2 regions of the Cohnella sp. GCM10020058 genome follow, and region 2 is predicted to be linked to the other one. Evidence: a T-box and tRNA genes for the amino acid it is inferred to sense, from the RefSeq annotation. Region 2 holds a T-box; the other holds one or more tRNA genes.

What was found. The T-box of region 2 lies ahead of argS (arginine--tRNA ligase). A T-box ahead of a tRNA ligase gene usually reads a tRNA of that ligase, here a tRNA-Arg.
Region 1: it encodes a tRNA-Arg, which carries the amino acid that the T-box ahead of argS (arginine--tRNA ligase) is inferred to sense. The anticodon was not compared.

The regions. Positions count from the first base shown of each region.
Region 1 covers NZ_JBHUJV010000006.1:2,958-8,355, forward strand. Annotated here, with positions in the region: gene ACFSR7_RS08620 (ABC transporter ATP-binding protein) at 1-1,191, shown strand, start outside; gene ACFSR7_RS08625 (class I SAM-dependent methyltransferase) at 1,216-1,971, shown strand; tRNA gene ACFSR7_RS08630 (tRNA-Gly) at 2,201-2,275, shown strand; tRNA gene ACFSR7_RS08635 (tRNA-Arg) at 2,282-2,358, shown strand; tRNA gene ACFSR7_RS08640 (tRNA-Pro) at 2,375-2,451, shown strand; gene ACFSR7_RS08645 (extracellular solute-binding protein) at 2,620-4,002, opposite strand; gene ACFSR7_RS08650 (ABC transporter substrate-binding protein) at 4,272-5,398, shown strand, end outside.
Region 2 covers NZ_JBHUJV010000004.1:483,212-488,609, reverse strand. Annotated here, with positions in the region: gene argS (arginine--tRNA ligase) at 1-1,236, opposite strand, end outside; gene ACFSR7_RS08510 (DUF1934 family protein) at 1,241-1,636, opposite strand; T-box leader at 1,767-2,020, shown strand; gene argS (arginine--tRNA ligase) at 2,083-3,795, shown strand; gene ACFSR7_RS08500 (methyl-accepting chemotaxis protein) at 4,271-5,398, opposite strand, start outside.

The DNA.
Region 1 (5,398 bases), on a different contig from region 2:
CGGGTCGTCGACCGGTTCGCGAAGCTGGGCGAGAGCAGGCGGCAGTCGATGATCAAGGACAAGCTGCTGACCGAGACGCTGTCGTCGGTGTTCAACAACTCCGTGAACCTCGGCACCGGCATCATTTTGCTGCTGGCGGGTATCAAGATGAGGGGCGGCGAATTTACGATCGGCGACTTTTCGCTGTTCGTCTATTATTTGACTTTCGTCACGCAGCTCATCTCTAACGTCGGCAACTTCATGACCTATTACAAGCAGATGGACGTCAGCTTCGGACGGCTCAAGGAGATGCTGCGCGGCGCGTCGCCGGCGCTGCTCGTGCAGAAGGCGTATATCGGTCTTGGCAAAAAGGAAGGGCGAAGAGGCGCGCACGACGAGAAGGGGCGGAAGAAGGACGCGGCGCAGCATGAGGATGATGAGGCGCTCGTGCCGATCGTTCAGGCGGCGCCGCTGCGCGAACTCGCCGCGTCCAGCTTGACCTACCGGTATCCGGAGACGGGAAGGGGGATCGAGGATATCGATCTGACGCTGCCCCGCGGTTCCTTCACGGTAGTTACCGGGATGGTCGGCTCGGGCAAGACGACGCTGCTGCGCGCGCTGCTCGGGCTGCTGCCGGCGGAGCGCGGCACGATCCGGTGGAACGGCGAGCCGGTCGCGCAGCCCGCCGACTTCTTCGTGCCGCCGCAGAGCGCCTATACCGCGCAGATCCCCAGGCTGTATAGCGCCACCTTGCGGGACAACATCCTGCTGGGCGCGCCGTCGACGCCGGAAGAGCTTGCGGGCGCGCTGCATGCCGCCGTGCTCGAGGAGGATATTGCAGGACTGCGGGATGGGCTAGAGACGATGGTGGGACCGCGGGGCGTGAAGCTGTCCGGCGGACAGGCGCAGCGCACGGCTGCGGCGCGCATGCTGGCGAGGGACGCACAGCTGTACGTCTTCGACGACTTGTCCTCCGCGCTTGATGTAGACACCGAGCGGCGGCTGTGGGAGCGCCTGTTCAAGGCGAAGGGCAGCGCGACCTGCCTCGTCGTTTCCCACCGCAAGGCGGCCTTGGCGCGAGCAGACCGAATCGTGCTGCTGAGCGACGGCCGGATCGAGGCGCAGGGCACGGCGAAGGAGCTGCTGGCTTCGAGCGAGAGCTTCCGCAAGCTCTGGCAAGGGGAGAGCGCGGAGGAAATCGGGGGAAAGTAAAATCAGCGAGGAGGCAGAAGAGGTATGGAGAACAAAGAGCGTTTTACCGATCGTGTGGAAACTTATGTGAAGTACAGGCCGAGTTATCCGGAGGCTGCCATCGATTACTTGTACGGGGAGGCCGGCCTCCGGCGCGATTCGCAAGTTGTGGACATCGGCGCGGGCACCGGAATATTCTCGCGGTTGCTGTTGGAGCGAGGGACGGCGGTCACGGCCGTCGAGCCGAACCGGGCGATGCGCGAGGAAGCGGAGCGGGCGCTCGGCGGCTACGCGGGCTTCAAGGCGGTGAACGGCGCGGCGGAGCAGACGGGGCTGCCGGACGCTTCGGCGGACTTTATCGTTTCCGCCCAGGCGTTCCACTGGTTCGATCAGGCTGCGGCGAAGCGGGAGTTCCATCGGCTGCTGCGGCCGGCAGGGAAGGCGGCGCTGATCTGGAACACGCGGCTTACGAGCGGCTCGCCGTTCCTGGAAGCGTACGAGGCGCTATTGCTGCGTCTGGGCACCGACTACGCGACGGTGAACCACCGCAATATTACGCCGGATCAGCTGGCCGCATTCTTCGTACCGGGCACCAAGCGCGAGGCGCGGTTTCCCAACCGCCAGCTGTTCGACTTCGACGGCCTGAGCGGACGGCTGCGTTCTTCTTCGTATACCCCCGTACCCGGTCACCCGAACTATGAGCCGATGATGCGCGACCTGCGCGACATCTTCGATCGTTATCAGCAGGACGGATACGTTTCTTTTGATTATGAGACGGAGATTTACTCGGGCTCCGTATAGCGCGCTGCGGGATAAAACGACTGCGGGACGCGTCGGGGGCATATCCCGGCTCGTCCGGCGGTTCGTCCGGGCAAAGGCGCTTTCGTCTCCTCGTTGTCGAAAAGCATTTTCGCATTTTTAAATTTTCGCTTGCATTATTCCGGAGGACTTGCTAATATTAGAAATTGCTTTTGGAAAAAAGCTAACGAAGACGGCGCAGCTTACTTTGCCCCCCGACTGATCGCCATGCGCGGAAATAGCTCAGTGGTAGAGCATCTCGTTGCCAACGAGAAGGTCGCGGGTTCGAATCCCGTTTTCCGCTCCATCTTATGCGCCCTTAGCTCAGCTGGATAGAGCGTCAGACTACGAATCTGAAGGCCGGGAGTTCGAATCTCTCAGGGCGCGCCACTTTTTTTCATACTGTCGGGACGTAGCTCAGCTTGGTAGAGCACCTGGTTTGGGACCAGGGGGTCGCATGTTCGAATCGTGTCGTCCCGACCACTTGATTGCCCGGATGTCTTTCAATATAAAAACGCCTGAAAGCTTACTTCGGTAAGCTTTTTTAATTTCATTTCATGCCCGACGCCATGCGCGCGAGTGAAGAAACAACGCTGCGGAGCCAAAGAGCCTCGGCAACGTTGTTTTTTATATCGGCCCCTCCTCTAGTTGTCAGGAATTAGAATGTTCCAGACACAGATTTGCGAACTTCTCCACAATAACGTCAGGTGAATCGAGTCCGAGCCAGAACATGCTCATATTTTCCTCCAACGTATTCCATACCCGATCCTCAAACAACTCGTTGATAAAATAATTGTTGTCCATTCTGTCAGGCGACAAGTTCAACAGCCGCAAGTAGGCTTCCGGTTTAGCGTTGCGGTTAATCGGCTCTTTGACCGAAAGAAACAACGTGTTTTCGGTTAATGCACGCTGCGTTTCGTCAGCCAGCGCGGTACGGACGAATGCGCCGGCCAGCTGCGCGTTCTCGCTGGAGGCCGGAATCATGAAGGCATTCGCCAGCAACAATGTGGAAGCATCGTTGTCGAACGGCAATGGAATGACGCGCGGCATGAAGTCGATATCGACATTTTGCCAATTGGCCATTTCCAGCATGGTCGTAAGGACCATGGCGGATTTGCCGTGGATGAAAGGGGTGCGCGGCCAGACCATCTCCGGGAAGGTGGTGGCGATCCGTTTGCGGAAGAACAAATCCCGGATAACGGACAAAGACTGCAGCAGCACCTCTGTTTGCCGGTCGATATTGCCGGGCGCGAACCCGTTCATCAAGGCGAAAGCCAGCCAACGGTTGATCACAGGATGCATGGAAAACCCGTATTGCGTCGTAATCCCGTCCTGAACGACGGTCAGCTTGGCGGCCGCGGAGACAAAGTCGTCGAAGTTCCACTGCTTTTCCGGGATCGGAATGCCGTGACGCTTGAACAGCTCTGGATTGCAAGCGAAAAAGGCGGACGAAAAAGTGAACGGGGCGGCCATGATCCGGTCCCCGGCAGCGAAATGTTTCATGATTTTCGGATAGACGGTGTCGATCTGTCCGGTAAGAAAAGGCGACAAATCGACGAAATCCGCAAGGTTGCTCATCTTCGAGAACTGCATGTCCGGCACCAGGATGAGATCCGCGATCAGCCCCATCTCGCTGCCGGAACGGAACGATTCCCAGAACTTGTCGACCGGCAAGCCGTGCACTTTCACTTCGACATCCGGATATTGACGTTCGAACGCTTCGACGAAGACGGGCAAGCCGTGATCGAGAAAAAAGGCCGGCGAAGGGGTCAGAATTCGCAAGGTTCGCCGTTTGTCTCCGGCAATGACGAGATCCTCCGGCACCAAGGTGCCCAGGCCGGCACGTTTCTCGATCAGCCCATCGGCGAGAAGCAGCGAAAGGGCGTGGCGTACGGACTTGCGGCTGATGCCGTAGCGGCTGCTTAATTCATTCTCGGGAAGCAGAAATTCGCCGGGCTTGATGATGCCGGTGCCGATCTGCTCTTTCAGCGTCTTGTATAGTTTGGTGTACAGAAATTCGCTTTCTCTTTTCATAGGGCCCCTCTTCTCGTCGAATTAAAGACGCGTTATCGTGCGGGCGCCGAAAAAACGCATTGACAGGCTGTCTTTTGCTCTCTAGTATAAAGGGTACAGGTTCGATACATGTTACCTGTTTAGCGCTCCTGTATTATAACACTTTTCGAGGGTCAATGAAAGGAAAAAACCGGAAAACAAAGGAGATGAGGCTGTTTTATTACTTTTTGAGCAAACCTTAGGTATTTATTGATCCAAATTCCAACTTTTATCGGGGAGGGCCTAAAAAAATGCGCAAGTTTTCATTGATTTGGACTGCCGCTCTAACCATTGCCCTGACGTTGAGCGCCTGCGGCAACGGAAGCAAGGGCGCAAACGGATCGTCATCTCCCGACAATGCCGCGACAAGCGCCGCTAGCGGTAATCAAAGCGCCGCCAAAGTGCCGATCAAACTCTGGGTTTATCCGATGATGAACGGCATTAACGGCGACGGAACCGGCAACCCGGACGACTGGGCCAAGGAATATGCCCGTCAATTCCAAGCGCAGTATCCGAACGCCGACATTTCGGTGGAGCTGCTCGATTGGGCGGGCGGTACGGAAAAAATCGACGTTGCCGTGGCTGCAGGGTCGCCGCCGGATCTCGTCTACACGATCAACAATTTCGGCGGCGTGACGAAGTACGGCAAACTTGGCGTGCTGGAGCCGATCGACGACTATTTGGAGCAAAGCGACTGGGACGATTATTCGGACGCCGTTAAAGGCGCCCTTCAATATAAAAACAAAACATACATGTGGCCTTGGCTGAAGATGGTGTCGGCCGTGGCAGTCAACATGGACCTGTTCAAAGAACGCAACGCGACGGCGCTGCTGCCGCTGGATCGCGAGCTGCGGGACTGGACGTTCGACGAGTTTCTCAAGGCCGCCCAGGCCACGACTTTCAGCCGCAACGGCGGAAGCAATCCTGACGTTTACGGAACGGTCGTGTGGGGGAAGGACGCGCCATTCTACATGTATTTGAACGGATTGACCAATGGCGGCAACATCGTGAATTCGACGTTCGAAAAGGCGACCATTACGGACAAGCCGTTTGAAGAGGGGCTTCAGTTCACGATCGACCTCGCGAACAAGCACAAGGTGGCGCCTCCGGGAGGCGCGGGAATCAGCGCCATGAACGCCAAGGAGATGTTCTTGAACCAGCAGATCGCCATGATGCCCGACGCTCCGTTCCTGCTTGAGGAAGCGAAAAGCGCGCCCAAACCGTTCGAAATTGCGTTTGTGGCTCCGCCTCACGGAGCGAACCAGCCGACCGCGGCCTGGAACAACGTCGGAGGCTTCATCGTTTTTAAGCAGCAAAACGAAGAGAAGAAAAAATTGGTCATGGAATTCGCCCGGTTCATTACGAACAGCGAAAACTC
Region 2 (5,398 bases):
CCGCATCGTGAAGAAGTAGCGGATCGCGTCGACGCCAACTTCGTCCATCAGGTCCTCGATCGTGATCGCCTTGCCCGTACGCTTGGACATTTTAACCTTCTCGCCGTTCTGGAACAGACTGACCATCTGCGCGATCAGCACGGTCAATTGCTTCGGATCGTGGCCGAGCGCAGCCATCGCGGCCTTGACGCGCGGGATGTACCCGTGGTGGTCGGCGCCCCAAATGTTGATCAGCTCGTCGAAGCCGCGCGCGAACTTGTCCATGTGATAAGCAACGTCCGGCGTCAGGTACGTGTAGCTGCCGTCGTTTTTAACGAGCACGCGGTTCTTGTCGTCCCCGAACGCCGTCGTATTCAACCAGACTGCGCCCTCTTCTTCATACACGTGACCTTTCGCGCGCAGCGCTTCAAGTGCGGCTTCCACCTTGCCCGTCTGATAAAGCGAAGTCTCGCTATACCAGCTGTCGAAGCTCACGCCGAACCGGCCGAGGTCACGCTTGATCTTGTCCAACTCGCGCTCGAGGCCGTAGCTGCGGAAATAGTCGAAGCGCTCTTCCTCCGTCTTTTCCAGCAAGCGCGCGCCTTCGCGCTCTGCAAGCTCCTTGGCGAAGCCGATAATATCTTCGCCGTAGTAGCCGTCCTCCGGCATCGCCGCATCCTCGCCGAGCGCCTGGCGGTAGCGCGCCTCGATGGAACGGGCCAGGTTGTTGACCTGGTTGCCCGCGTCGTTAATATAGTATTCGCGCGAAACGTCGTAGCCCGCAAACGCGAGCACATTGCACAACGCGTCGCCGACCGCGGCGCCGCGCGCGTGGCCGAGATGCAGGCTGCCCGTCGGATTCGCGCTGACGAATTCGACCTGCACTTTGCGCCCGTTGCCTGCGTCCGTACGGCCGTAACCGCCGCCCTGCTCCAGCACGGATGCGACGACAGGCAGCAGATAGCGCTTGTCCATGCGGAAATTGATGAAGCCCGGACCCGCGATTTCCGCGGACGTGACGTTCGCCTTCGCCTTGTCCAGGTGCTCGATGATCGCGGTGGCGATCTCGCGCGGATTTTTCTTCGCAATGCGCGTCAGCTGCATGGCCGCGTTGGTGGCCAGGTCGCCGTGCGCCTTGTCGCGCGGCACTTCGATGACGATCGCCGGCACCTGCTCCCGCTCCACGACCCCCGCGTTGACCGCGGCTTCCGCGATCGCTTCTTTTAACACCTCGTATGTCTGCTCCAGCACGTTCATGAACTTATTCCTCCTGTATATCCAGTCCGATCTCGAACCGGCCCATCTCCTGATCCTCATTGCGCATATCGTAGCGCCAGAACAGCGTACCGCCGGCATCCGTTAACGCCGCCGTCAGCTCGTGCGTGAAAGCCTCCACGGCCATCGAGCCCTGGGGCAAGCGCACCGCGCCCGGCGTCGCCGCGCCCAGCCGAAACGTCTGCTCCACGCCGACCTCTCCCTGCCGGACGACGCGCACGTCGCCTTTTAGGATCGAGACCGTCATCGCATCCGGGCAACGCAGCACCCAGCCCGTCGCCATCCGGAACCACTGCCCCGTCAGCCGCTCCTCCGACCATACGCCGGATTCGCCGCCGTGCCGGCTGCGGAACACGACCGTCACGCGCCTGTAGTCCGGCATTCCGATCCGCTCCCGTCTGTCCGATTGTCTGTTATTACTATATACACAACGCTCTTTGAATTCAACGACGGAGGGCGCTCGCCCCTCTTGCCCCCGCCGCCCTCGGCATGCTATGATATGGGCCAATATCCGATCGACGATGAACGGGAGAGTACCGGATCGTATAGCCGTACCAGAGAGCCGGAGGGGTGGAACCCGGCACGGCGGGATCTTCGGGAAGCGGACCCGGGAGTCGGTCGCCCGAACCGGCGAGGCGTCATGGCCTCAACTCCGGCAGTAGGGCGATCCGGCCATGCGGCCGTTATCCTATCGAGCGGCGTCCGGCGCAGACCATCTGCCCGGGCGCTATAAGAGTGGTACCGCGGACTAACCTCCGTCTCTTGATGAGACGGGGGTTTTTTGCGTTCGGATTGTGCGTCTCGAATAAAGCGAAGGAGGACATCGACATGCTGTTAGAACAAGCCGCAGCACTGCTGCAACCCCACGTACCGTTAGAAAAGGAGGCGCTGCTCCGCCGGCTCGAAACGCCTCCGGAGCCAAAGCTCGGCGACGTCGCATTCCCTTGTTTCGTCCTGGCGAAGCAGCTTCGCCGCGCGCCGGGCGCAATCGCCGCGGAGCTCGCCGATACGCTGTGCGCCGCCGGCAAAGGCGTCCGCGCCGAGGCAGCGGGCGGGTACGTCAATCTGTTTTTTGATCCTGCCGTCTGGTTGGATCGAATCGTCGACGCGGCGATCAAACCCGACTACGGGCGCAGCGACGAAGGCCGCGGTCAACAGGTCGTCATCGACATGTCTTCGCCCAACATCGCCAAACCCCTCGGCGTCGGCCATCTGCGCTCCACAATGATCGGCAATGCGCTGGCCAACCTTTACAGAGAGACCGGGCATGCCGTAACGACCGTCAATCACCTCGGCGATTGGGGCACCCAGTTCGGCAAGCTTATCGTCGCCTACCGCCGCTGGGGCGGCAAGGCAGCGCTCGATGCCGATCCGATCGGCGAGAGCCTGCAGCTTTACGTCCGTTTCCACGAGGAAGCGGCAGCGAATCCGGAACTCGAGGATGAAGCAAGAGAAGCGTTTCTGCGACTGGAGCAGGGGGATGAGGAGACGACCGCGCTCTGGCACTTTTTCGTCCAAGCGAGCATGAAGGAGTTCGAGCGCGTCTACGCACGGCTCGGCGTCCGATTCGACGCGGTGCTCGGCGAGAGCTTTTATAACGACAAGCTGGAGCCTGTATTGGAACGTCTCCGTACGCTGGCGCTGCTCGAAGAGAGCGACGGGGCGCTCGTCGTCAGGCTGGACGAGGAAGGGCTGCCGCCTTGCCTGATTCTCAAGAAAGACGGCGCCACGATCTACCCGGTCCGCGACCTCGCGACCGCGATTTACCGCAAGCATGCGATGAAAGCGAACCGTCTGCTGTACGTCGTCGGTGCCGAGCAGCAGTTGCATTTCAAGCAGGTGTTCGGGGTACTCGGGAAAATGGGAGAACCGTGGACGGGAGACTGCGAGCATGTGCCGTTCGGACTCATGACCGTGGAGGGCAAGAAGATGTCCACCCGCAGGGGAAAGGTCGTCTTCCTGGACGAGGTGCTGGACGAAGCGGTGCGCAGAGCGCGCGAGATCATCGCGGCCAAGAGCCCGGATCTGCCGGATGCGGACGAGGTCGCCGAGGCCGTAGGCATTGGCGCGGTCGTGTTCGGCGATCTGAAAAACCGCAGGCAACTGTCCATAGACTTCAAACTTGAAGAGGTCGTCAGCTTCGATGGCGAAACGGGACCTTACGTGCAGTATACGCACGCGAGGATCGCCAGCCTGCTGCGCAAGGGCGGCTTCCTGCCCGAACCGCCGCTCGGGGAAAAAGGCGCGAACATCTCGGTAGAGGGCGTCGCCATGGCGGAGGCTGCTTGGGCTTGCGCCAAGCGACTCACGCAGTGGGGCGTTGCAGTGAGCGAGGCGGTGCGGGACAACGAGCCGTCGGCCGTGGCCCGTTATCTGCTGGAGCTGGCGCGTGACTTCAATCGCTTTTACCACGACGGAAAAGTAATCCAGCCGAACGACGAGCCCGGCACGCAGGCGCGCTTGCGTCTGTCGGCGGCGGTCGGCTCCTTGCTGGGCCGCGGCTTGAAGCTGCTGGGCATTGCCGCGCCGGAGCGCATGTAAATGTAGCCGGCAAAAGGACGGATGAGTGCGTTTCGGCGGGTGCGTTAGCGCCCAAAAGCAAGCCACGGACTCACCAGCTGCCTCACCCGGCGACAAATGTCCGAAGATAGCCGATCCGCAGGTGCCGCCTTTAGCCGAAAAATCCGGCTATCTCGCGCCTTGCCGAGCCCCAGGCACCGACGTTAGCCGGAAAAACCGATTATCTCGCGCCATATTGCCGACGTTAACGCCCATATGCGCTTATCTGCCCAGTCTGGCGTGCTGCGGAGTTGGCGTTAATGCCTAATTGCGCTTATTGGCATCTTTCCGAATGTTGCGAAGGCGGCGTTAGTGCCCATGCGCACTTATCTTCAGCCGCAGGGCACGCACAGCAGGCGTGTTAGCGCCTATACGCACTTATCTCCAGCTGCAATGCCCGCAAAGCAAGCGCGTTTGCGCCGCAAACGCGCTTATCTCCGCGGAACGCCCTCCACGACTAACGAACCCGCGTCTCCGTCAACTGGAACTGTCCGACCAGTTGCCGCAGGAAGGCGGTGATGCCTTCGACGCTGTGCGACGTATGCCGCACGCCGAGGATCTCGCCGAGCAGCGCCTGCACCTTGGTCTCGACCTCGGCAGAGATGGCGCGGTTCTCCTTGCTGACGTCGGCGATCTTCTCCATCAAGGCGACGACCTCGTCCACGACCTGCGTCTTCATCGCTTCCTCCGACTTGGCAGCGACGAGCGTCTCGGATGCAACGGCGACAAGCTCCGTGCCTTCCTCAACCACGCGGGTGCCCTCTTCCATCGAGGCGGAGGCAAGCTTCGCGTGGTCGTATATTTTGGCCACGATCGCGTTGACTTCTTCCGTCGACCGCCGCGTCGAGTCGGCCAGCTTGCGAATCTCGCCTGCGACGACGGCGAAGCCGCGCCCGTGCTCGCCGACGCGCGCCGCTTCAATAGAAGCGTTAAGCGCGAGCAGATTGGTCTGTGCATTGATCTCCTCGATGACCGAGAGCACGCTGCGGATCTCGCCTGCCGTATCGATGAACAAGCGGATCGTGCCGTTCGTCTGCGCGACGCGGTCCGAGATCTGCGACATTTTGCCGCCGATCCGTTCGACCTCGCCCTGCGCGACTTCGATCTGCACCGCAGCCTTCCGTTCGAGCTTGGCCAGCGTCTCCCGCATCTCGCCGGCCACGTCCTTGGCGACGTCGATATCCTTCAGTTGGCGGCGGAGACTGCGGATCATATCGTGGATGCGCTCGCTGACCCGCTCCGTCGAACCGGCCGTAGAAGCGGCGGTCTCGTACATGAGCCGCTGGCTGCTGGATACATCGGATGCGGCAAGCCGCACCTGCAGCATGATGCCCTCGAGCGAGTCGATCATATTGTTAATCCATTTCGCCAAGTCGCGAATTTCATCGTCGTCGTATTCTGCCGTTCGTATCCGCTGCGTCAGGTCGCCTTTGCCTTCGGCATTGATCCGGATGAACTTGCTCAGGCTTCGCAGCGGCTCGGACACGCGGCGGTCGCTCCTGCGATTTACCAGCGTGATGCCACCCCAACCGGCGGCCAACGTCAAGGCAAGCTCGCATAAGGCTGTCCATACGGGGGACAACTC